DNA from 2 places in the Larkinella bovis genome. Region 2 is predicted to be linked to the other one. Evidence: riboswitches for the same ligand, from Rfam matches in the RefSeq annotation. Region 2 holds a riboswitch; the other holds the start of a gene.
What was found. A riboswitch is a leader RNA that binds a small molecule or an ion and turns the genes downstream of it on or off. The one in region 2 is predicted to bind cobalamin.

Region 1 (12,209 bases), on a different contig from region 2:
CTCCAAACGTAGGAAGGTTTACCGAGAGTTTTGAAAAATAGTGGTGTAAATATGTGCAAATATAGTGACGAATGGTATAGGTACTCCCTACCGGCCGAAAGGGGAGACGAGCAAACCTGGCCGACGGGTTAGGGATTCGTCAGGATGTGGGCGATGTTCAGTCCGAACGACCGGACTAGATCAATGGGCTGGGTAAATTTTTGATACTCTGCCGGTTTGGCCAGGCAGGAGTTTGTGCCGGGTTCGTAGCAGCGCTTGATGGGGTCGGGTAGGGGGAGGTCGTGAAAATAATGATCGGAAGGGCACGAAAGGCGGGTCGGGCGCGCAGTGCAGAGAGGGGCGTAAAACCGGCCATCCGGGGCATAAAAAATCGGGGCGGGTAAATCGTGGCCATTCTGCCGGTCATCATCATGCGGTTTAACCTCGCAACGGGCCTTTTAGGGGGGTAATAACCTACGTTTTGGTAAGATTTGGAGGGTTGGCCGGGCACCGTGTTTTGAGGCCACCTTGCTTTTGAAAGGTGGTTTTATCATTCGCCAGCGGTGCCAATCAGCGAGTTCCGGTTTTTCTCGAAAAAGGCCGGTTTGGAAGAATCGGCGGGATTTGATTTGGGGGGTGGCCGGAAATTGCACTTCATGCGGTAAATACTTTTATTTGTGGCGGTTTTTTTGCATATTTGTATGATTGGCACCTGGCAAATGGGGCCATCAGCCGCCGGAGAGATTTCCTGAGGGCGGTTCCACTTTTTAACCATCACTTTGTTCGGATTATCGGACAGAGAATTGACTTCTTATGGCAGAAGAAACGGAAGAAAAAAACAATTCCACCAACATTATCCCCATCAACATTGAAGACGAAATGCGCGGAGCGTACATCGATTATTCGATGTCGGTTATTATCTCGCGCGCGCTGCCCGATGTTCGCGACGGTCTGAAGCCCGTCCACCGCCGGGTGCTGTTCGGAATGGCTGAACTGGGTGTGAATTACAATAAACCGTTTAAGAAATCGGCCCGGATTGTCGGGGAGGTGTTGGGGAAATATCACCCACACGGTGACTCGTCGGTCTACAGCACGATGGTGCGGATGGCTCAGGACTGGTCGCTGCGGTATCCTCTGGTCGACGGACAGGGGAATTTTGGTTCCATCGACGGCGATGCCCCGGCGGCTATGCGGTATACCGAAGCCCGGTTGAAGCGGATTGCCGAAGAATTGTTAACGGATATTTACAAGGAAACCGTTGATTTCCAGCCCAACTTCGACGATTCGCTGGAAGAACCAAGCGTCATGCCGGCCAAACTGCCGAACCTGTTGCTGAACGGTTCGTCGGGCATTGCGGTTGGTATGGCCACCAACATGGCGCCCCACAACCTGACGGAAGTGGTCAACGGGATTGTCGCTTACATTGACAACCACGATATCACCATCGATGAGTTGATGGAGCATATTACGGCACCGGATTTTCCGACCGGCGCCACCATCTACGGCATGGAAGGGGTTCGCAATGCGTTCCGGACCGGCCAGGGCCGGGTGGTGCTGCGCGCCCATGCGACCATTGAAGAGAACCGCGGCAAGACCCAGATCATTGTGACCGATGTTCCTTATATGGTTAATAAGGCGGTGATGCTTGAAAAAACCGCCGAGCTCATCAATGACAAGAAGATAGAAGGTATTTCGGCTTTCCGGGATGAATCGGACCGGGACGGTTTGCGGGTGGTGTTTGATCTGAAACGCGACGCGGTGCCGAATGTCGTCCTGAATAACCTGTACAAGCATACGCAATTGCAGTCGGCTTTCAATATCAATAACGTCGCCCTGGTGAAAGGCCGGCCGGTGTTGCTGAATCTGAAAGACATGATCCGGTATTACGTAGAACACCGCCAGGAGGTGATCACCCGCCGGACGCAGTACGAACTGCGGGAAGCCGAAAAACGGGCGCATATCCTGGAAGGGTTGCTGATTGCCCTGGACAACCTGGATGCGGTGATCGAACTGATCCGGAGTTCGCGCGATCCCGAAATTGCCAAAACCGGCTTGATCGAACGCTTCCAGTTGTCGGAAGTGCAGGCCAAGGCGATTCTGGAACTGCGGTTGCAACGACTGACCGGCCTCGAGCGCGACAAGATCATCGCCGAATACGAGGAACTTTCCCGCTTGATTGCGGACCTGAAAGCCATTCTGGCCAGCGAAGAACGGAAACTCGAGATTATTAAGGAAGAACTGCTGGAACTGAAAGCCCGTTTTGGCGATGTGCGCCGGACGGAAATCAACCGGCTGGGTGACGGTAATATCAGCGATCTGTCGTTGATTGCCGACGAGGAAATGCTGATCACGATTTCGCACGAAAGCTACATCAAACGGACTCCGCTGACCGAATACCGGGCGCAGAGTCGGGGCGGAGTGGGCTCGCGGGCGGCCAAGACCAAGGAGGACGATTTCACGGAACACCTGTTCATGGCCACCATGCACAATACGCTGCTGATCTTTACCCAGAAAGGAAGGTTGTACTGGCTGCCGGTTTATGAACTGCCCGAAGGGGGACGCGATTCGAAAGGACGTCCGCTGGCCAACTTCATCAACATCGAGACGGACGATAAGGTGCGGGCGGTGATCAATGTGAAGGATCTGAAAAATACCGACTATATCAATAATAACTATATAGTGATGTGTACCGAGCAGGGGACGATCAAGAAAACCCTGCTGGAAGCGTACTCGCGGCCGCGTCAGAACGGGATCATTGCGATCACGATCAATGAAGAGGAGGGAGACCGGTTGTTGAATGTGTGTATGACCAATGGTCAGAACGACATTGTGATTGCGTCGAGTGAAGGGAAAGCGGTCCGTTTTAACGAAAGCCGCGTGCGTCCTATGGGCCGGACGGCTGCCGGAGTACGCGGGATTGACCTGGAACCGGGCGTAAAAGCGGTCGGGATGGTGTGTATTGGTCGCGACGATGCCCAGTTGCTGGTGGTGTCGGAAAAAGGGTTCGGGAAGCGGTCTCCGCTGGACGAATACCGGGTTACGAACCGGGGAGCCAAAGGGGTCGGTACCTTGAAAGTAACGGATAAGGTCGGCTACCTGGTGGGCATTCTGGAAGTGACCGATTCGGAGGATCTGATGATCATTACCCGGTCGGGAACGGCGATTCGGATGCACGTGGATCAGGTGCGGGTGATTGGTCGGAACACGCAGGGGGTCCGGTTGATTAACCTGCGCGACGGCGACGAAATCTCATCGGTGACCCGCATTCCGCGCGAGGAAGATGAAGAGGTAGAGGAGGGGAACAGCGGTGACCTGGAAGGGCCGTCAAACGGGCCGGAAGAGGCATCCTCTGAGCCAATGGCTTGATATTCCCATATTTTATTCAGTACTTTCCATCATTAATTCAGAAACCAACGTTCAACCCCAAATTTTTTTCATATGAAACGATTCTCGTTTCTTCTGCTGGCGGGATTTTTATCCGTAGGAGCCTACGCCCAACAAGGCCTTGATGCTCTTACCGAAAAAGCTTTCCAGAGCGAGAAAGAAAAAAGCGACAAGGCCATTACCGACGAAAAATCATCCGTAAAGCCTAAAACCTGGCTTGATCGTGCCAAGACGTACGAAAACATTGCAACCCAGGCGATTAAACTGGATTCAAATGCGGCCAATGTTGCTTACGATGCTTACAAGAAAGTAATCGAATTAGACAAGGATAAGAAAACCGGTGGTCCGGGTAAAATGGCCAAGGAAGCGGAAGAAGCCCTGAAAGGGCAGACGCTGTTCCAGGCGTTCATGAACTCGGGCATCTACAAGTACCAGGCCAAAAACTTTACGGATGCGGCCTCACTGATGTCAAAAGCGGGTGAAATCAATCCGAAAGACACGACAGCCGCGCTGTATGCCGGAATCTTTACCCAGAATACGGCAAAGCCGAGCGATGCCAAAGCGCATTTTGAGCGGTATATTGCGAATGGCGGAAAAGATCAGTCGGTGTATACCACGCTGGTGAGTCTGTACTACCAGGACAAGGAAATTGAGAAGGCGCTGGCCACGATCGACAAGGGGATTGCGAACCTGCCGAACAGCAAGGACCTGGCGACCCAGAAAGTCAGTATTCTGGTAACGTCCGGGAAAATGGATGACGCGATTGCCAACATTAAGGAGCAACTGGCGAAAGACCCCAATAATGTCAACAACCTGCTGACGCTGGCCAACATTTATGACGGCAAATTGCGGGATAGCTCGGAAGAACTGAAAAAACTGAAGTCGAGTGCCAAAAAAGGGCCGAATGCGAGCAAGCAACTGGAAGACGAAAAAGCCATTCTGAAAGAATCCCAGGCGGAATTGAAGCGACTGTCGGCCCGGCCCAAAACCGCCGACATCAAAAATCAGATCACGCGGGTTAACCAGATGATTACGGAGTCGAAAACAAAGATCACGACCCTGGAGAAAGAGGTGGCGGAACAGGCGCAGGCTAGCCAGGCCGCCGGCAATCAGGAGCAGAAACTGGCCGACCTGACCAAGACCGTGGAGACCGATCGGGCCAGCGTGAAAGAATATTACAGCAAAGCCCTGCAGGTGGATCCGAATAACTTCGATGCCAACTTTAACCTGGGTGCGGTTTACTTCAACGAAGCCATCCAGATTCGGGAGCGGCTCGAGACCATGGACATGAAGGAATACCAGGCTCGCGGGAAAGAAATCGAAGGCCAGGTTTGTGGGAAGTTCAAACAGGCGTTGCCGTATTTCGAGAAAGCAAAATCAGTGAAAGATTCCGATCAGGATCTGAACGACAACCTGACGAACCTGCAGAATATCCTGAAGCAGTTCGAAGAGAAGAAAGTGCCTTGTATCGAAAGTAAATAACAAAAAGAGAGCGGTTGGTAACGATCGCTCTCTTTTTGTGAAACTCTAGTTAACATAATATAAATTATACAACAAATTTATTGTAGGAGAAATGGACTGAAAAACCATATATAAGGGTTTGATAGCTAATGGATTATGTAAGAGTGGGTAGATCAATGATTTATGGATTCACGTGGAACAATCCAGGGTGTATTAGCGCTCTGGGGGCTTGTTCCGGCGATTAGTCGTTATGCCGGAGACCATAAATCCTGAAAGATAAACCGGGTGTCCCAGTGTTCCGATGAATCATACGAACGCGAAACATGGTCGCCTTTCCGGAAGGCAACCGGTTTTTTGAAAATCGGCCCGTCGTAAACAAACGAATGATACTCGCCGTTTTCTCCGCAGGCATCGACCGTCGGCGGCAGTTCCAATACAATTGTTGCGTCCAGTTCACGCCCCGCCCAGGCAGCTGGCAGGCGGTTTTCGTTCACACATACGATCACGGCCTTGAAACCGGCAGCCGTAAACGTTTGCAGTACGTCGTTTGTAGGTTGGTGCCATAACGGAAAGACAGCCTCCAGGCCGATTTCGCGGAGCTGCTGCTCCCGGTAGCGCCGTAAGTCTTCCAGAAAAATGTCGCCGTAAATAACGTGCGTGATTCCGTGGGCTTTCAGTTCGGACAACCGGTTTTTGGTTAAGGAATTGTATGCATCCATGGAAACGTCACCCGGCAGGTTCAGCCTGAACAATGGAAGCCCGATGGCCCAGGCCTGGGCTTCGATGAGTTCCGCCCGGACGCCATGCATACTGACCCGATTCCATTCGGTGTTGACATTCGTGAGTAAGCCCACGACATCGTATTCGCCGGCCTGGCGACAAAAAAAGAGAGCGAGAGCCGAATCCTTGCCCCCGCTCCAGCTGATAATGGCTTTTTTCATGAGATGGATTAAAGGTTGGCTGACCATTGACGATCGACCATCGCCAGTGGACCATGGTCGATCGTCAGAAGCCTACTTAAAGAAAAAACCGGTCGGGGCGATTTCTGCCTTGACGGAATCGATCAGGGTGCCGTTGGGCTGGTAGCGGAACACATAACCGGCCTGTTTGTACGAGGGCGTGAAACCACCGTATAAAATGCCAGATTGGGGGTCGACGGCTAAACCGCTGAAGAGTTTACTAATAAAGGGTGTGGTAGCCGGAATGCTGGTATCGGTCAGGGCGAAACGATGTAATTCGCCTTTCTCCCGGTAATTATCGGCGGCATCGTAGAAACTGCTGATAAAATAAATGGACTGTTTGTCGGCGCTGAGCACAAAGTGAGAAAGAGATCGGGATTTGTCCGTGCCAATCGTCAGGCGGTTTTCAACCGTTTTACTTTGGGGATTGATGCGCACCAGCTCATGGCCCGAAAGTACCCAGAGCTTCCCGTTCGCATCGAAAGCTACCGGATTCGGGTTGGCCCCTACTTCGATGCCGGTTTTTACCTGATCCGTAGCCGTGTCGATGACGGTCAGCCGGGTTGCGTCTCCGCTCGAACCGGCGAATACCTCGGTGCCAACCAGCAGCAGGGTCTCCACTCCTTTCACCGCCGGGATTTTTTTGGTGACTTTATTTGTGGTTAAATCGACAACCGCCACGTAGCCCGGATCTTTGTAAAACGTTCCATTGGAAAAGTCACCGGATACATCCCAGCAGCTTACGTAGACTTTGTTGGCTCCGACCCGCACTGCCGAGCGTGGATTTTCGATGTCCGGTGATTTAAGGGTCGCCAGTGACTTAAACGTGTTCGCATCTACAATTTCAACCTTATCCTGTCCGCCCGTCGTATTATCGACCAGGATGATGCCCTTGCCGTCGGATTCGGTGTAGCCCTGCACGCTACCGGTCAGCGAACGCTGGTTGACCCGGTTGAAGAAATCGTAGGAAAATGGCGAACCCGTTGAGGGATAATACGTGATTGTCCCGTTATTATCGGAGAAATTCCCGGAATTGAGAACAAGAACCCCCGATGTGCCGAAAGGAACAACGGGCGAAGGCTCATTTTTTTCGGAATCACAGGACCAGTTCAGCGCTACCAGAAGTCCCAGGGCCAGTTTCAGGCGAACCCCTGATGCGGTTTTTGTTTTTTTCATTGTTTTGGGGTATTCAGATTACAGATTAATTGAAGAGCAAAATGGCGTCCCGGCATGGCGTTTCGCTTGACGTTTAAGTAGACCGTATCAAACAGGTTGTTAACCTGCCCCTGCAAACGGGATTCGACCGGACCGAATTTGACCTGGGTTTCGAGCAGTATAGTCGTGACGACGAATCCCCGCAGATACTGACTATTATCAAATGTTATATAGCGCCGGGAGTTGATCTGCGACAGAACCGTCAACCGGCTTTTGCCCCGGGCGAGGTAAGCCGAAAGGCGCCCCGTATGTACGGGAACGTAAACAAGTTGCTTACCGATTATATCCTGGGCGTATACATTATAGGCTTTTTGCTGGCTCGAGCGCGTGAGGGCGTAACCAAGGGTGAGGCCCGTTTGCCAGCCGGAGGTTGTATACTGCAGGGTTCCGGCCCATTCGAGTCCGCGGGCAATCACGAGCTGAAGGTTTTCAACGCGGTATCCATACTCCGGATTCCAGTAAGACCAGTTGTCGATCCGGTTTCGGAAAACCGTTGCTTCGGAGGTTAGCCGAATGGCGGGGTCGGGTTCCCAGCGCCCCGAAACACCCGCTTCCAGATTAAAACCGTCTTCGGGTCGCAGGTTCGGATTTCCCAGGTCTTTCCAGTACCGCTCGTTCAGTGTCGGGACGCGGTAGCTGCGCCCAACGGATCCTTTGGCCGTTAGTTTGCTTTTTGTCGTTTGAGTGACCGTATACTCGGCACCCACCGAGGGCGTTATGGGCGGATCGAAGCGACTGACAAACGCCTGCCGAAGGTTGGCGGAGAGTAACCAGCGGGCGAGTTGAAGGCGCAGCAGGGCGTAAAAGTCCGCCCGGTTTTCCTCCATGAGCGGCCGGGTATACCCATCGACCCGCATCCAGTAGTGCGACCACTCTGCCCCCACCCGAAAACTCAGCGTGCCGGTGCGCACCCCAAAATCCCATTCTTTCTCAATTCGACTGATTAGTCGATCGGTTTCAGAACGACTGGGATTCCTGAAATTGCCCCGGGCATAATCCAGTTTATCCCGGAAGAACCCGAGCCGAATCGTTAGTTGGTCGGATTCGTAAGTGCTCAAAAACCGGTACGCCTGGGTTCGGGTTTGCTCCCGAACCACCGTATCAAGTGGTGTAATGATCAGATCGTTGTCTGATAGCCAGATATTGGCCGAAATTTGCTGGTTTTTCCGGTTTTTGAAATACAGATCCTGAATGAATCCTTTCTGCCTGGTAGTCGACTGCTCGACAAAATAATGACCCCGTTCGCGGTAGGGATAGTCGTTGTTGAGCGGGGTGACATACAAAAAGGTTTTGCCAGCGAGTTGCCAGTTGTTTCGGAGGGGCGTTACATACCGGAGTCCGGTCTGGGTGCCAAAATTCCGGAAACTGCCGAGCTGTTGCCCAACCGAAACCGTCAGTCCGGGTTGTTGCCACTGGGGATTTCCCACCAGGAGGATACTGCCTCCGACGGCGTCGGAGCCAACGGCACTTGCGGAGGAGCCGTACTGAACGGCCAAACGGTCAAAACCGGCGACGGGCAAGGTGGAGAAATCAGTCTGGCCGAGGGAGGGCTGGTTGATGTTGATGCCGTTCCAGAGGACCGCAGTATGATTCGCCGAGGTGCCCCGAAACGATGCGCTGGTCGCCTGACCGGCCCCGTAGACTTTAAATGCAATGGGTGTGGTGTACGTCAGAACGTCAGTTAGGGTCTGAAACCGGAATTGTTGCAGGGTCAGTGAATCGACCGGCTGGATTTTCAGGCCGGCCGAAAACCGTTCGGGCGTAGTGCCCCGGACCGTTACCGCTGGCAACGTCTGGTCAGGACCGCTGGTTTGTCCATACCCCATTGAAAACGAACCAATCAGGAAGGACAGGAAAATCCCGTCTTTACACCGTATCATCGATCAGATCAGAAAAAAGGTTGGCCCACTCGTATTTCGTAGTGAGACTATTCACCGGTTTCTTTTCACCCGAAAGAAATGCAGCGATCAGGAAATTGGTAAGGCAGGTCTCCTGGCTCATCCACCGATTTCGGCCTTCCCGTCCTGGTATTTGAGGACAGTGGCATGAAGAGGAAATTGGTTGCTACGGATTTACAGTTGCGGGGACAGCACCGGTTTTGCACCGGTTTCCCTATTAAGCCATCACCGAGTCAGAGACTCAGGCGGCACCTTCCGGGTGTAAAGGTAATAGGTTCTCCCGGATTGTCCAACGGGAAGAGACACATTGGATTTCCGGCCGACGATTTTGGGGCGTGTGACGTAGAATTGGTATATCGAAAACTCGTATTTCTATTTTATAGAACCTTTTTCGGGCGAGCCGTCTTTTCCGGACAACCGCCAGCGGTAGTGGCTGCCCGGAAAGGAAATAAGCTGTGAGCGATCAATTTGGTACGCGGATGCGTTCCGTTTCAGAAACCGTAAGAAGGTCGGTGGCGTAGAAAGATACCGGCTTTCAGGCCGGAGAATACTCCCGGAACGTACCATCGGTATAGAAGATGAGAATTCGCTCTATGGTTTTTTCTTCTTTATTTTTTGCTACAGCCGATTGTACGGCCGAACCCTGGAGTGGTTTTTCGGCCAGGATTTCGGGTTGCTGGGCCGGTTTCCGGGTGATTGGCTGGGCGGTTTCTGGTGTACGGGGATTCACCGTTGTAAACGGTTGAGATTCATCCTCCAGAATCCAGTCATACCCCAACTCGGGGAAACGCCGAATGATTTTCTGAATAATGTCGAAGCTGGGCCGGTTACGCCCCGAGAGAATGTGGGAAATGCTAGAGCGCTGAACGCCAATTTCGTCCGCGAAGTATGAAGGGGTTAAATTACGGTCCTTCAGAAACTGTTTAATTTTGTCATTTACATTCATAATCAATAATTTTTTACAAAATTAAATAGTTTACAAGAATAAACAAACTAATTAATTGCGATTTGTAAATTGTATAAATTAACTTATGTGAACAAAAGAAAAGGCCAAGATTACAGATGTAAAATTGGCCTTTGTAAATTGTGGATTAGACGGAAACGTTAAACGGTTACATTATTCTCGCGTAATGCATCATTAAGAGACGTCTTCAAATCCGTTGATTCTTTTCGCTGGCCAATGATGAGGGCGCAGGGAACCTGAAACGTACCGGCCGCAAACTCTTTAGCAATGCTGCCGGGAATTACCACGGAATTAGCAGGGACAAACCCCCGGTGCTCGACGGGCGAAGAACCCGTTACATCGATTACTTTTGAACTTCCGGTAATGGTAACACCAGCACCCAGCACTGCTCGTTTTCCGATATGAGCCCCTTCCACCACGATACACCGTGAACCAATAAACGCACCATCTTCGACAATAACCGGGGAAGCCTGGGGCGGTTCCAGCACCCCGCCAATGCCTACTCCCCCACTCAGGTGAACGTCCTTTCCGATCTGTGCGCAGCTGCCAACCGTGGCCCAGGTATCGACCATGGTACGCTCATCTACATACGCACCCACGTTGACATAGGAAGGCATCAGGATAACACCCGGTGCAATGAAAGAGCCGTAGCGTGCAACTGCCGGTGGTACTACCCGCACTCCCCTGCTTTTGTAATTTTTCTTCAGCGGAATTTTGTCGTGGTATTCAAAAATCCCGACTTCCTCGGTTTGCATCGACTGCGAAACAAAGTACAGCAGAATGGCTTTTTTGACCCATTCATTGACTGTCCACTTCTCCCCTGCAGCGGCTGGCTCGGCGACCCGGATCCGGCCGCCATCCAAGTCATCGATGATTGATTTGATGGCCTGGATAACGGTCGGATCACTTAGCAAGCTTCGATCTGACCAGCAATTCTCAATAATTGTTTGACACTCCATAATACAAGAAATTAACGGTACTATTTATTTATTTTACTTTATATAAATATCTCATTGATAGGAATTTATATAGTTTTATAAAAAAAATTCTTATTTGATTATCACTATTAATTGACCTAATTCTCTCTAATGGAACTGCCCAAAAAATAGCTGGCCTTTTTGACGTCGATGCCGCTAATCAGCAGTGGCTGTAGGGACAAAGAGCGGTATATAATCTCATAAATATAATATAAATAAAATATATCGTTTCGGATCCTGAGGGTGTTCATAAATTACGTCTGGTAGAAATAATTATTCCAGAAACCAGGTGCATCAGCGCTTTCCGCCAGTGCATACAGGTAGTGTCGAAAAAAAATGATTTGGTATAGGACATTGTTGCTGAAAAGAAAATTTGGTAACTGGGGTTGGGGGTCGTTCCGGAAGGGACAAACTTTAACCCTGATGCCGATCGGATGCTTGGAAAAATGGCTACGGTACAAACCATCAGGAAACGATTATAAAACGCATATCGTCGCGTATTCGGCCCATCGCTGTCAGCTTTAACGGATAAGATATGAGTGAGTTTACAAAGATTGCGATGATGGATAAATTTCAAGTGTTTGGAAGAGCTTTTGTGAGCCGCTGGGTTGGTAATAGAATACACTGATAAAAATACTGATTTCCTGGAAGAATACGAAATGGTAGGGAGCGACTTAATGAACAAATACTAAAAGCAGCTAATAAAACGTAAATGATATACTATTGAAATTAGTAATTTACTACCCATAATTTAGTATTTTACTAATTAAATTAACTAAATCTATCTATGTATTTTAGTACCCCCCCCATCATGTTAGCTAAATACTAATGGTAGTGATAGCGGTTCGCCAGGCTTACTGAGCACTCCCGTATTCACCGGCTTTATTGCCTTCTCCTACCCTGGCTTGTCAACAATTTCCCCATTCCCGAATACGTTTCGATTTGGAATACTATCTTTGCAGCGTTCATGCTAACTAATAAAAACATAAAATGAGCAAAATTAAAGTCGCTATCAATGGGTTTGGCCGGATTGGCCGCCTGTCTTTCCGAAGACTCCTTGAAAAAGAAAATGTTGAAATCGTTGCCATTAATGACTTAACAGATAATGCAACGCTCGCGCATTTATTGAAATATGACTCCGTTCATGGTAAATTCCAGGGCGATATCACCTCTGACAGCGAAAGTTTAACCATCAACGGTGTTCGTATCCACGCATACGCCGAACGCGATCCCAAAGCGTTGCCCTGGGCTGCCCTGGGCGTTGATATTGTCCTGGAATCGACGGGCCGGTTCGTTGACGAAGCGGGCGCTGGCCAGCACCTGACCGCCGGAGCGAAAAAAGTGGTTATCTCGGCTCCTGCTAAAGGCAACA
Region 2 (12,209 bases):
CTCCACACTCATCCGAACCCGGCCCGCCGATAACCGCACCATCGCCTTCGGCATGATAATCCGGGCCGTGGCAATCATCCGCACCATCTCCCAGACCGACACCCGGGGCTGGTCCTCCAGGGGCGTTCCCTCCACCGGCACCAGCGCGTTGACCGGCACCGATTCGGGGTGTTCGGGCAGGTTGGCCAGCGTGTGCAGCATCCCGATCCGGTCCTGGTGCGATTCGCCCATGCCGATAATGCCGCCGGAACAAACCGAAATACCGGCCTGCCGAACGTTACCGAGCGTATCCAGCCGGTCGTCGTAGGTACGGGTCGAAATAATGTCGCCGTAGTATTCCTCGCTAGTGTCGAGGTTATGGTTATAGGCGTACAAACCGGCCTCTTTCAGCTTTTCGGCCTGGCTTTCGGTCAGCATTCCCAGTGTACAGCAAACTTCCATGCCCAGTTGGTTGACGCCTTTCACCATTTCCAGCACCTTGTCGAAATCGCGGTTGTCGCGCACTTCGCGCCAGGCGGCTCCCATGCAAAACCGGGTGCTGCCTGATTCTTTGGCCCGGTGAGCCGCCGTCAGAACCTCGCTAACCTCCATCAATTTGTGCACCTTCACGTTGGTGTGATACCGGGCGGCCTGCGGGCAATACGCACAGTCTTCGGGACAGCCTCCGGTTTTGACCGAGAGCAGCGTGCAAACCTGCACTTCCTGCGGGTCGTGGTGCTGGCGGTGAACAGTGGCCGCGCGGTAAATAAGATCCAGAACGGGGGAGTTATAAATGTCAGCGATTTCGGCGCGAGTCCAGTCAGTGCGAACGTCAGTCATATCAGTCGATCTATAGCGTAAATTCAGCGTAATAACGTCAAAGATAGGGCGCGAAGCAGATTGGCGCAAACACAAAACCGCATCCGCGCAAGTTTTACGGAACGGAATCCGTCCGTTGGGTTTGCCACGCAGCCGGTGCTTTGAGTTGTTTCTGCGCCTGTACGACCAGATACAGCAAATACCCCACAATGAAAATCTCCACGCTGTATTCGAGTAGGTAAACCGGCTGGCTCAGGATTTCGCCGGGCGTTTTGTAGTACGGCTGTCCGATTCGCCACCAGAGCGAGGGGTGAACGGAAGCCGCGATATTGAACAACAGGAGCCCGAAGATGGCTTTCGGGTTTCGGAAATCCACCATCTGAAAGACGAGCGGGAGCATGAATAAATAGGCATAATTGGCGATAGCGTTTTTCTGAACCACCGTCATGATGCTGAAGGTTGCGGTGTAGAACAGCGGAAAATACGTCCGGTAATCGTGTGGCCCGCGCAGCCTCAGCGCCTGAAAACCGACGAGCAGGCAGATCACCAGGCCCACGTACGTCCAGATCGGCCAGTTGGGATCGATGAACCCGGACGTCCAGGGGTGCAGCAGCGACGCCCAGTTGGGCGCTTTCAGGTATTGCCCCTCATCCATCGGTTGTTGAATAAACAGAAACCCGGTTTTGACATACAGAAAGATAAGCGCCGGAACACCCGGGGTGGCCAGCCCGGCCAGAAACCGGAGGGGCTGCCGGATCAGCAGGAAAAACGGAAGAATGATCAGGATAAAAACCGCCTTGGTCGACAGAATTCCGAGGGCCAGCCACAAACCGCAACGGTAGTCGCTGCCGTCGTCTTTCAGGGCCATGATGGCCAGCAGCGCAAAAATCCAGAGGGCCACGTCTTCCTGTCCGCTCAAAACCGCCATCACAAACGGCAACGGGAGAAGGTAGTACAGCAAGGCTCTGAGCAGCCGTTCTTCCCGGGAAAACCGGCTCTGGTAGGCCCGGCACGTCAGCCAGACCGCCAGCAGTTCCACCAGTGTCAGGAAGAGAACAAGGGCTTTGGTACTGTTCCACACCAACAGCGGAATGGCCATCCAGAAACCGTACAGCGGTGCATACGGGTTGTATACATCCCGGTAAGGAATGCCCGGCATCTTGGCGGAAACACCGATGGGGTAGTAATAGTTGGCGACGTCGGACTGGGGTAAAAAATTGAAAATGAGATAGATGGAAACAAAAGGGATAAGTCGCAGGAGTGTCCAGAAAATCAGGAGCCAGGGCCAGTTGTGCTGCGCCAGCAACGATTCGGCCGTCCGGCGGTTTCGCCAGCACAGAATAAATAAAAGGCTGAAGACGAAGGCTATCGCAGTTTTGGAATAAACGATGAACATAACGCCCCCGAATCAGGATAAGGAAGAACGGCCTGTTGACAACGTAGACGCATAGGAACGGCTGGTGGCCCGGTCCATCGTTTTGATATGGGTGAACGTCTTCCAGACCAGCGCCAGCAACAAACCTACTTCCACCACCTGCACGAGATAATCCAGTAGAGAGACACCGGAAGCAAAGACACTGTGCCAGTCGTCGTAATTTTTCATATCCAGGTAGATGACCCAGATAATCGGCTGAACAACCAGCAGGAAATTGAGCGCAATGAGTTGCAAGGCAAAGGACCGGTCACGAACCTGCAACAGTTCGAACAAGACCACGATCATGTAAATGTACAGGTAAAAACCGGGGGCGCTGGGTTGCAGCAGCATGAAAATGCCGAAGGTCAGGATGAAAAGCGAGGGGAAAAGCCGCTCGTAGCCCAGGTGTTTGTACCGAATGGCCGCAACGGAAGCCAGCGCCATCGTCATGAGCAGACTGATCGAATTCAACTGCGTCAGTGTCACCAGGTTGTAAATGCCGCTCAGGAAAGGGCGGGTCACGCTGACGATATTGGGCGTCATGTGGTAACCCGAGTGTTGCAGCGGCATCAGAAACGCGTCGCCCATCAGCAGGTACAGAATCACGATGGTAGGGATGCCGACCAGGGCCAGCCCCAGTACGTATTTGACTTTGTTGTCGACCAGAAAGAAAACCGGAATCAGAATCACGATAATCATGCTTTTGATGACGACCATCGACAGCCCCCAGATCACCCCAATCCACAGGCTGCCCTGCGTGCGTTTGGCGTAGGCAAACGTAATCAGCCCGACGCCCCAGAACCAGACGTCTTCTTCGCTGCTCAGGACCATCGCGACAAACGTCATCGGCAGCAGGAAATACAGAACCGCCATCAGCAGGGCGTCCGGATGTTTGGATTGGTAATACCGCCAGGTGGCCCAGACGATGGCCAGTTCGAAAATCGCCATGAAGGGAATCAGCACCCGGGCGTTGTTCCAGAGGTAGAGGGGCAAACTGATCAGGTAGCCAAAGAGCGGAGCGTGATAGGACAGAAAATCCCGGTAAACCATGCCACCGTTAAAGGCGCCCAGGGCTTTCTTATAGAAAAACTCGGTATCGCTGCGGGGGTCAAAATCCATGATCAGGTAAACGATAATGAACGGGATGATCCGCAGCGCGATGAAAGAACCCCACAACGCCAGCCCGGGCCGGGGATTGAATAGTTTTCGGAACGGTTCGGGGAAGCGGATCAGGAGCCAGCAGGCGAGGGAGAGGAGCAGCGAAATGGCTACCTTGACAATGGAAACACTATCCTCAAAAAATAGCATGTACGTGGTGGATGTTATAAGTTGAGGTAAAGTTCGTGAATACCGCTTTAGCTACCAAATTTACCGAATGCCTGCCGGACTCAAAAGACTTTTGCTTTTCCCACCGGTTTGCCGTTAGTTTGCACCGTTGTTCTTTGTTTTCCGTCAAATACGCTAACGGTTTCCTCAGGAGTGCTGGGGAATGAAAAAGGAATCGTGTGAGAATCACGAGCAGACGTTGCTACTGTCAGTGACCAACGAAAAGGGTTTGCCCTCGATGTCCATTGGTCCGCGAAAGCGGGCTGAGAAGGACGGCAGATACCGTCACAAGCCAGGAGACTTGCCTTAGCGAATTGATCAGGCCCACACGCATCCGGGTTCCATCAAACTTGACTTCCTCTTTTTCCGGCCTTTGGAAAGGCCGGGTGTGGTGGGTCATGGGGTTGGTTTTCGCTGCGTGCGGGTACAGGGAGTTCGGCAAAGAATTCTGTACCATTATTAACCAACTCACAAAATGGTCGCACACAATCTTGGCTATCCACGAATCGGTAGCTACCGCGAACTCAAAAAGGCCAGTGAATCATACTGGGCCGGAAAAATTTCTCATGATGACTTGCTGGAAGCCGGTCAGCGCATCCGACGCGACAATTGGCTCACCCAGCAACAAGCCGGAATCGAGTTGATTCCGTGCAACGATTTCTCGTTTTACGACCAGATGCTCGACTGGTCGCTGACGGTCGATGCCATTCCGGAGCGGTTTCGGCCGCTGGCGGAAACACTGCCTGCCACCGAACTGGATCTGTATTTTGCCATGGCGCGGGGCTACCAGAAAGATGGTCTGGACCTCATTGCGATGGAGATGACCAAGTGGTTCGACACCAACTACCACTACATCGTGCCGGAGTTTCGCAAAAATCAGTCGTTTTCGCTCCGCTCCGAAAAACTCTTCGCGGAATTTGACGAAGCCAAAGCCGTCCTGGGCGCAATCCCCAAACCGGTTTTGCCCGGGCCGGTTACCTACCTGCTGCTGGGCAAGGAAAAGGAAGCCGGTTTCCACCGGCTGGAGTTACTCGATCGGTTATTACCGGTATACGAACAGATTCTGAGCCGGTTGCAGAAGCAGGGTGCCGAATGGATTCAACTGGACGAACCGGGTCTGGTGTTGAATGCCGACGAACGCGAACAGGTGGCCTACGCGACGGCCTACCGGTTTTTGCGCGAGCGGTTTCCGAAGCTGAAGTTTCTGGTGGCGTCGTATTTCGAATGTTTCGGCGAAAATCTTCCGCTGGCAGTGCAATTGCCGGTGGATGCGCTACACATCGATCTGGTACGCTGCCCGAATCAACTGGACGACCTCCTGAAAACGGATTTTGTCCACCGCAAAACCGTGTTGTCGCTGGGCGTGGTCGATGGCCGAAATGTCTGGATCAACGACCTGAACCGTTCGCTGGGTCTTATTCAGAAAGCAACCGCTGCGCTGGGCGAAAACCGGGTGTGGGTCGCTCCCTCGTGTTCGCTGCTGCACACGCCCTGCGATCTGGATGCGGAAACGACCACCAGCGGTTTAACGCCCGGCATCAAACAATGGCTGGCGTTTGCCAAACAAAAACTGGCCGAGGTTATCAAACTAGTGACAATAGCGGCTCAGCCCACTAGCGATCAGGCGCAATCCTGGCTGTGCGAAAACGAAACCCGGCTGACCGCCCGCCGGCAATCGGCCTTGATCAATCGCCCGGAGGTTCAAAACCGGGTGCGCCAATTGACCGACAGGGATACATACCGAAATAGTGCTTTCGCCCAGCGTCAGGCGTTGCAACATCAGCGCCTGACGCTGCCGCTTTTTCCGACAACCACGATCGGTTCGTTTCCGCAAACGGAAGACGTTCGGATCAACCGGGCGAAGTTCAGAAAAGGGGAGAAGACGCTGGCGCAGTACGAAGCCTTTATTCAGAAAGAAACCGAAAAAGCCATTCGCTGGCAGGAAGGAATCGGGCTGGATGTGCTCGTTCACGGCGAATTTGAGCGTAACGACATGGTCGAATATTTCGGCGAACTGCTTGGCGGTTTTGCGTTCAGCCAGAACGGCTGGGTACAAAGCTACGGCTCGCGCTGTGTCAAACCACCCATTATTTACGGCGACATCTACCGGCCCAAAGCCATGACCGTTCGCTGGGCAGAGTATGCGCAATCGCTGACCCAAAAACCGGTGAAGGGCATGCTGACCGGCCCGGTGACGATTCTGCAATGGTCGTTCGTTCGCGATGACCAGTCGCGCCGGGATACCTGTCTACAAATTGCACTTGCCATTCGGGACGAAGTGGTTGATCTGGAAAAAGCCGGGATTGGCATCATTCAGATCGACGAACCGGCCCTTCGGGAAGGTCTGCCGCTGCGCCGTGAAAACCGGCCCGCGTACCTGGATTGGGCGGTAAAAGCGTTCCGGGTATCGGCCTCGGGCGTGCGCGACGAGACGCAGATTCACACCCACATGTGTTATTCGGAATTCAACGATATTATTCAGCCCATTGCTGACCTGGACGCCGACGTGATCACGATCGAGACCTCCCGTTCGCAGATGGAATTGCTGGATGCTTTTGGGCAATTCAATTATCCGAACGAAATTGGCCCCGGCGTCTACGACATTCACAGCCCGCGCGTGCCCACTTCTGCGGAAATGGTGGCCTTGTTGAACAAAGCCGCCGATGTGTTGCCGGTTCGGAACCTTTGGGTCAATCCCGACTGCGGTTTGAAAACCCGGCATTGGCTCGAGACCGAACAGGCGCTGAAAAACATGGTGCAGGCGGCCCAAACCGCCCGGCATCAGGTGGTTGAGAACGTATAAGTGGTCATTCCGGCCGGCTTCGGCTGGCCGGAATTTGTTATTGCGGTATGGAAACACAAGCTTCTAAACACGAAACCGTCGGTTGTCCGCGCTGCGGAGTGGTTTTTGAATGCAAGGTTGGCAGCATCAACCTCTGCCAGTGCGTGGCGGTTCCGCTGACCGACGAGCAGCGGAATTACGTCCGTTCGCAGTTCAGTACCTGCCTGTGTACCCGGTGTTTGCAGGAAATCCGAACGGAATACAACCGGAAAGAGCACGAAAAAAAGCTGGACACTTTCCGGAATGCCCATTGAAAGTCTCTTAACGTCAGCGCATGAATTCACTCGAAGAAAAGATCAAACAGGCCGAAACCCGCGTTTTCAAGGCGGTTTTTCCGAATACGACCAATCATTACGACACCCTGTTCGGCGGAACGGCCATGCAGTTCATGGACGAAATCGCGTTCATCACCGCCACCCGGTTTACCCGCAAACGGGTGGTAACGGTTTCGTCGGATACAATCAATTTCAACAAACCCATTCCGTCCGGATCCATCATCGAACTGGTGGGTAGCGTGGTGCATATTGGCAACACGAGTCTCAAAATTGACGTTGAAATTTACGTGGAAGAAATGTACCGCGACCACCGCGAGCGGGCCGTGCACGGGTCGTTTACTTTCGTCGCCATCGACGAGCACAAAAACCCGGTGAAGGTGCTCTGACTACCGCCCGGTGCCCGAACCTTTCCCTACACCAAAACCGTCCCTTCTTAAACCTGCAAAAACAAGCAGGCAGCAGAAAACCGGGCCAGCTACCCATTCGGTTTTCGGGATTTTCAGGAAGGTACTCCCGAAAAACAGAACACCCGGCCATTCCGATACAAATCGAAACAACCGGGCGTGTTCTAGCAGAACCTCATGACGCGAGCCGGTAACATCAGCGGTTCCCCTGGCGCTTCGTTATCATAGGTAGGTCGAGCCAAAGGCTTCTGTGACAGATATACGAACGAGCGGGTCAAATGGTTGCGTAAGGAGGGAAAATTTTTACCAAGGCCGTTAAAGCCCTCAGGGTAGTTCATACGCCACCACATAATCACCCAGTTTGGTGCCTAATTTACCGTGTCCCCCGGCGGAAATAACGACGTACTGTTTGCCCTTCACCTGGTAGGTCATGGGTGTGGCCTGCCCCCCGGCCGGCAGCGGTACTTCCCACTGCAAACTGCCGTCACCGGTTTTGAACGCCCGAAAATGACCATCGACCGAACCCGCCACGAAAACCAGTCCGCCCGCCGTGGCAATAGCCCCCCCGAGGTTCAGGGCGCCCCACTGCCGGGCTTGCGGATACTTCCCCGGATCGTACATGAAGCCCAGCGGGACCTCCCACGCCAGCGTCCCTTTTTTCAGATCGATGGCGGCCAGCGTTCCCCAGGGCGGGGGTGTCTGCATGCTGATTCCCTGTTCGTTTTTGGTAAACAGATAACTCCGTTTGAGCACATAGGGCGTTCCGGCCTGAAAACCGGTTTCCGACCGCAGCAATTCCTGGTCGTCTTTAACCGCCACCGCCAGTCCTTCGCGGGGCAGTAACCGGATCACCGCAGCAATTCGGTTGACATTGGCAATGAGAAAGCCCGACTCGGGATCGTAACACATCCCGCTCCAGTTCATGCCGCCGACGTTGCTCGGCGCGATGATCGACCCCTGCAAGGACGGTGGCGTAAAAATTCCGTTGTACTGCAGGCCCGAAATCCGCTTCTGGGCACTGGCTTTTTCTTCAGTCGTAGCACCCCAGGCTTCCACCTTGTGTAAGCCCAGCGCCGGGAGCGAAACCGGAAACGGTTGGGTCGGATACGCTTCTTCGCCCGGTACGTTTGAGGCCGGTACCCGACGCTCTTCTACCGGCAGCAACGGGACGCCGGTTTCGCGGTGGAGAATGAAAACGTGTCCCATTTTGGTGCCCACCGCCACCGCCGGAACCGGTTTTCCGTTTTGGTTGAACATGAACAACAGCGGCTGCGCGGCATTGTCATAATCCCACAAATCGTGGTGGACCGTCTGAAAACTCCAGACGACTTTGCCCGTAGATGCCCGGATGGCAACGATAGAACTGGCGTAGAGATTCTGGCCCAGGCGTTCACCGCCGTAGTAATCGGGACTGGGCGAGGTGGTGGGAATAAAAACCAGATCGCGTTCGGCGTCGGCCGACAGGACCGACCAGGCGTTGGCGGCCCCGGTTTGGGTGGCACTGGAACCTTTCCAGGTGTTGGCCCCCGGATCTTTTTCGGAACGCGGAATCGGGTCCCAACTCCAGCGCAGTTTTCCGGTCAGGGCATCGTATGCCCGAACGACGCCCCGATCGTAATTGAACCGCTGGTTGTCGCCCATCGACGACCCGACCACGACGGTGTTGCCGATGATGGCGGGCGGGGACGTCACGCTGATGTTACCGACGCCCTGCCGCAGATCGACCATGCCCGCTTTTCCGAAGGAAGCAATCGGTTGGCCGGTTTTGGCATCCAGGGCAATCAGCCGGCCGTCGAGCGTGGGAACAAAAACCCGTTTGGGCGTATTGGCGTTGGTTTTATCGGTGGGAGCGGGCCAGATGGAAACACCCCGCGAGGTAACTTCCGACAAATCCTGCCGGAGATAGACCTCGGGATTATAGTCCCACTTTTTTGTGCCGGTGGCGGCATCGATGGCAAAAACCCGGGTCGTCGGAGTGGTGAAAAAAAGCGTGCCATCGACCATCAGCGGAGTGGCTTCGAAGGCGGCTTTTTCGGCGGCATCGGTGCCCTTGTAGTGTTCGAGTTCGCCGGTGCGAAACGTCCAGGCAACGCGCAGTTGTTTAACGTTTTCGGCGTTGATTTGCTTCAGGGGCGAAAATCGCATGCCACCGGCGTCGTTGCCGTAGGCCGGCCATTCCTGAGGTTGGGTGGTCTGGGCCGGGGCCATTACCGGGCAAAAACAGAGTAAAACCGTAATCCAGGATACGAGGTATTTCATAGTTGCTGAGGTTGAATGATTCCGTTTATTTTAAGCCAAATAAAAACCGGGTTATGTTGAAAGGACGAATCAGAAACCAGTAGATCGTCGCGCAAACCGCCAGCGCGGAGAGACTAATCAACGCAAAGCCGTCGTAGATTCCGAATCGATTGGATTGCAGCACATAGAAGCCAATGACAATAAGGGCCGTCTGGTGCAGAATGTAGAAGGGATAAACGGCTTCGGTCAGGTAGGGCAGAATCGGGCGATTGATATTCAGATACCGAAAACCGTAGGCAACCGACGTCAGGACCGAAAACCAGGTCAGGCAGTCGGCGTTGAGGTGAAACGGAACGGTCCACACTCCCTGGTTTTCCAGTTCGGGATGACGGTTCAGGTAGGCACGGGAGCCGTACAGAAAAAGGGTGCAAAGCAGGGTTCCAAACAGAAAAATTCGGCGTTGATCGGTCAGAAGCTGCGCAAACCGGGGGCGGCTGACCAGCACGTAACCAAACCAGAACAAAAGCAGGTTAAAGACGAAATACGCCCAGTCGTTTACCAGCGCGTGGGTGTCGTTCGGGAAAAAAGGACGCAGGAGCAACTGGCTGAGAATGATGAGACCAACGAGCGTCATGGCCCCGCCCGGTTGGGTAATCAGGCGTTCCAGCCGATCGGCCAGCCGCTGGCCTGCGGGTGATTTGAGAAAGCGAAAAACCGGGATACTCAGCAGCGAGTACAGGAACAAATACAGTACAAACCACAGGTGGTGCCAGCTGAACGCGCCCCCTTTGCCGCCATCCTGATAAGGTTCAAAGCTCCAAACGTTGGGATAAAACGCCACGTAACTTCCCGAAAACCGCCCCCGGAACAGCCATTCGAAGTAAATCTGGGGGGGCACGATCACAAACATACCAAACACGAGGGGTACAAAAAGCCGTTTGAACCGTTCCTTCGCGTAGTCACCGGTTGTTTTTCGGCGCAGGGCATAAAACGTTCCGGCCCCGGAGATGAAAAAAAGGAGTGGCATCCGCCAGCGGTGCAGCCAGCGCATGATATCTTCAAACAGCGGGCTGGTTGCCTGACTCTGAATGTGCCAGCCCCAACTGACGTAAATCATGCCGGTATGATAAAACAACAGGATGAGGATGGCAAAAACCCGCAGCCAGTCGAGGTCGTAGCGACGAGTTGCCGTATGGGTTTGCGAAGTAAATGCCGTTGGTACCGGAATGGGTTGCATGGCGTTTTCGTTTGGGATGGGACAAAGATGGCTGCCCAGGGCGTTGAAAAAGCCATTTTCCGATCATCAAGAAGTTCACGCCGAACGGGACGAAGTCGCCGTGGCCCGGAATTGGGCCGGAGTTTGCCTCGTCAGTCGCTTAAATGCCGTGTGGAACGCCGAACTCGAATTGTAGCCGACCCGTTCGGCAATCTCGTCGATTTTCAGGTTGGCCGTGGCCGAGTCCTGCAAGAGTTGCTGGGCTTCCCGTACGCGGTAGGTTGCCAGTAAATCGAAAAAACTTTGCTCCAGCCGGTCGTTCAGGAGCTGGGAGAGGTGGTGGGGGGACGTGTTAAGCCGCTGGGCGAGTTTGGGTAAGGAAAGATCGCTTTCGAGGTACGGTTTTTCTTCCGCCAGAAGCCGGTTTAATTTGGTGAGCAGATTTTCCTCAATTTCCTCTGATAAGGAAGACCGTTCGTACTTTTTTCGGGTATCGACCGGAGGTTCCGGTTGCGGTTCGGGTTTTTCCCCGAAAAAGTCAGAACCGCGCATGACCAGGAAGCTGGTCGTGTAAATGGTCACGGTAATGTAGCAGGCAAGAATGTAATCGCCTAAATCTTCGTAGAACTGCGTTTTAACAAGGGTCCCAAAAACCGGGAAGGCCAGATTTAACAGAACCAGGTTGCGAACCTGTTGCAGATCCGGTCTGGCCTTTCCCCAAAACGAATGGTGCTGTTGGCGGAACGTTTGGCGGATGGCAATGAACGCTAAAACCGCATACGCCAGGCAACTCAGCAGCGTCATTTCACTGACCAGACCGCGCAAACTGGTAAAATCGTCTTCGATATAATTGACCTTGGGAACAAGGTCCAGTTCCGGATGATACGCACTGATGTAAGAATTGTATTTAAACTCGGCAGACTGGTATAACCAGGTAAACGAGTTGATCAGCCAGACCAGGGCGGGTAGCAGGTGCCATCGCCAGTGGGTTGGGAGTCGTTTGTGCAAGCGGGCAAAAACGAAAAAATAGAAAAGCGGCCCCAGGGTAAAGTTAATCGGCTCGGAAAGGTCGACCAGCCAGAGCACCTGAAACATGTAATTCGTATAACACAGGAAAATCTCACCAATGATGGCCGAGAGTCCCAGCATAAACCAGCCGAGGCATCGATTGGTCAGGTTACGTCCTCTCGATCCGGTCAGGAAAAAAATGCCCAGAAACAGACCCTGAGCAATTCCCAGCAGAATGATCAGGGCAAACAGATCGAGATGAACGGGCAGTGTTTTCATAAACCGCATGAATGCGTGGCTAAGATACAAAAAGACCTGCAAGGTTTTGAAATCCTGCAGGTCTCGTACGCACGGGCCGACCGTGGGGTTGTTATTTGATGTCCAGCCCGAACGGCAGACGGGCCTGAGCACCTTCCATGTGTTTCAGCATTTTAAGGTATTTGACGTAGGGAGCCAGATCACCCAGTTTAGCCTGAAGCTGTTCTTCTTCATTGCCGGTAAACGATTTGAACAGTTCTTCAACCGCGTTTTTCTTCTCCGGCGTATACCGCACCCGGTAATCACCCGGTTTCAGGTTGGCGGCTTTAGCGGCCAGTTCAACGGCTTTGTCCAAACCGCCCAGTTCATCGACCAGCCCGTTGGCTTTGGCCTGCACACCCGACCAGACGCGGCCCGACGCCAGGGCTTT

Region 1: it holds a riboswitch for cobalamin, as region 2 does, so the genes downstream of both, ACFPMF_RS03030 (TonB-dependent receptor plug domain-containing protein) here and metE (5-methyltetrahydropteroyltriglutamate--homocysteine S-methyltransferase) in region 2, are expected to answer to the same signal.

The regions. Positions count from the first base shown of each region.
Region 1 covers NZ_JBHSMA010000001.1:724,415-736,623, forward strand. Annotated here, with positions in the region: gene gyrA (DNA gyrase subunit A) at 793-3,345, shown strand; gene ACFPMF_RS03015 (tetratricopeptide repeat protein) at 3,418-4,845, shown strand; gene ACFPMF_RS03020 (Dph6-related ATP pyrophosphatase) at 5,073-5,765, opposite strand; gene ACFPMF_RS03025 (YncE family protein) at 5,838-6,959, opposite strand; gene ACFPMF_RS03030 (TonB-dependent receptor plug domain-containing protein) at 6,956-8,878, opposite strand; cobalamin riboswitch at 8,964-9,167, opposite strand; gene ACFPMF_RS03035 (helix-turn-helix transcriptional regulator) at 9,432-9,842, opposite strand; gene ACFPMF_RS03040 (2,3,4,5-tetrahydropyridine-2,6-dicarboxylate N-succinyltransferase) at 10,001-10,819, opposite strand; gene gap (type I glyceraldehyde-3-phosphate dehydrogenase) at 11,828-12,209, shown strand, end outside.
Region 2 covers NZ_JBHSMA010000002.1:807,211-819,419, forward strand. Annotated here, with positions in the region: gene bioB (biotin synthase BioB) at 1-819, opposite strand, end outside; gene ACFPMF_RS10525 (hypothetical protein) at 914-2,194, opposite strand; gene ACFPMF_RS10530 (hypothetical protein) at 2,207-3,520, opposite strand; cobalamin riboswitch at 3,660-3,861, shown strand; gene metE (5-methyltetrahydropteroyltriglutamate--homocysteine S-methyltransferase) at 4,014-6,341, shown strand; gene ACFPMF_RS10540 (cysteine-rich CWC family protein) at 6,389-6,634, shown strand; gene ACFPMF_RS10545 (acyl-CoA thioesterase) at 6,655-7,041, shown strand; gene ACFPMF_RS10550 (pyrroloquinoline quinone-dependent dehydrogenase) at 7,384-9,318, opposite strand; gene ACFPMF_RS10555 (acyltransferase family protein) at 9,344-10,534, opposite strand; gene ACFPMF_RS10560 (helix-turn-helix transcriptional regulator) at 10,610-11,800, opposite strand; gene sppA (signal peptide peptidase SppA) at 11,892-12,209, opposite strand, start outside.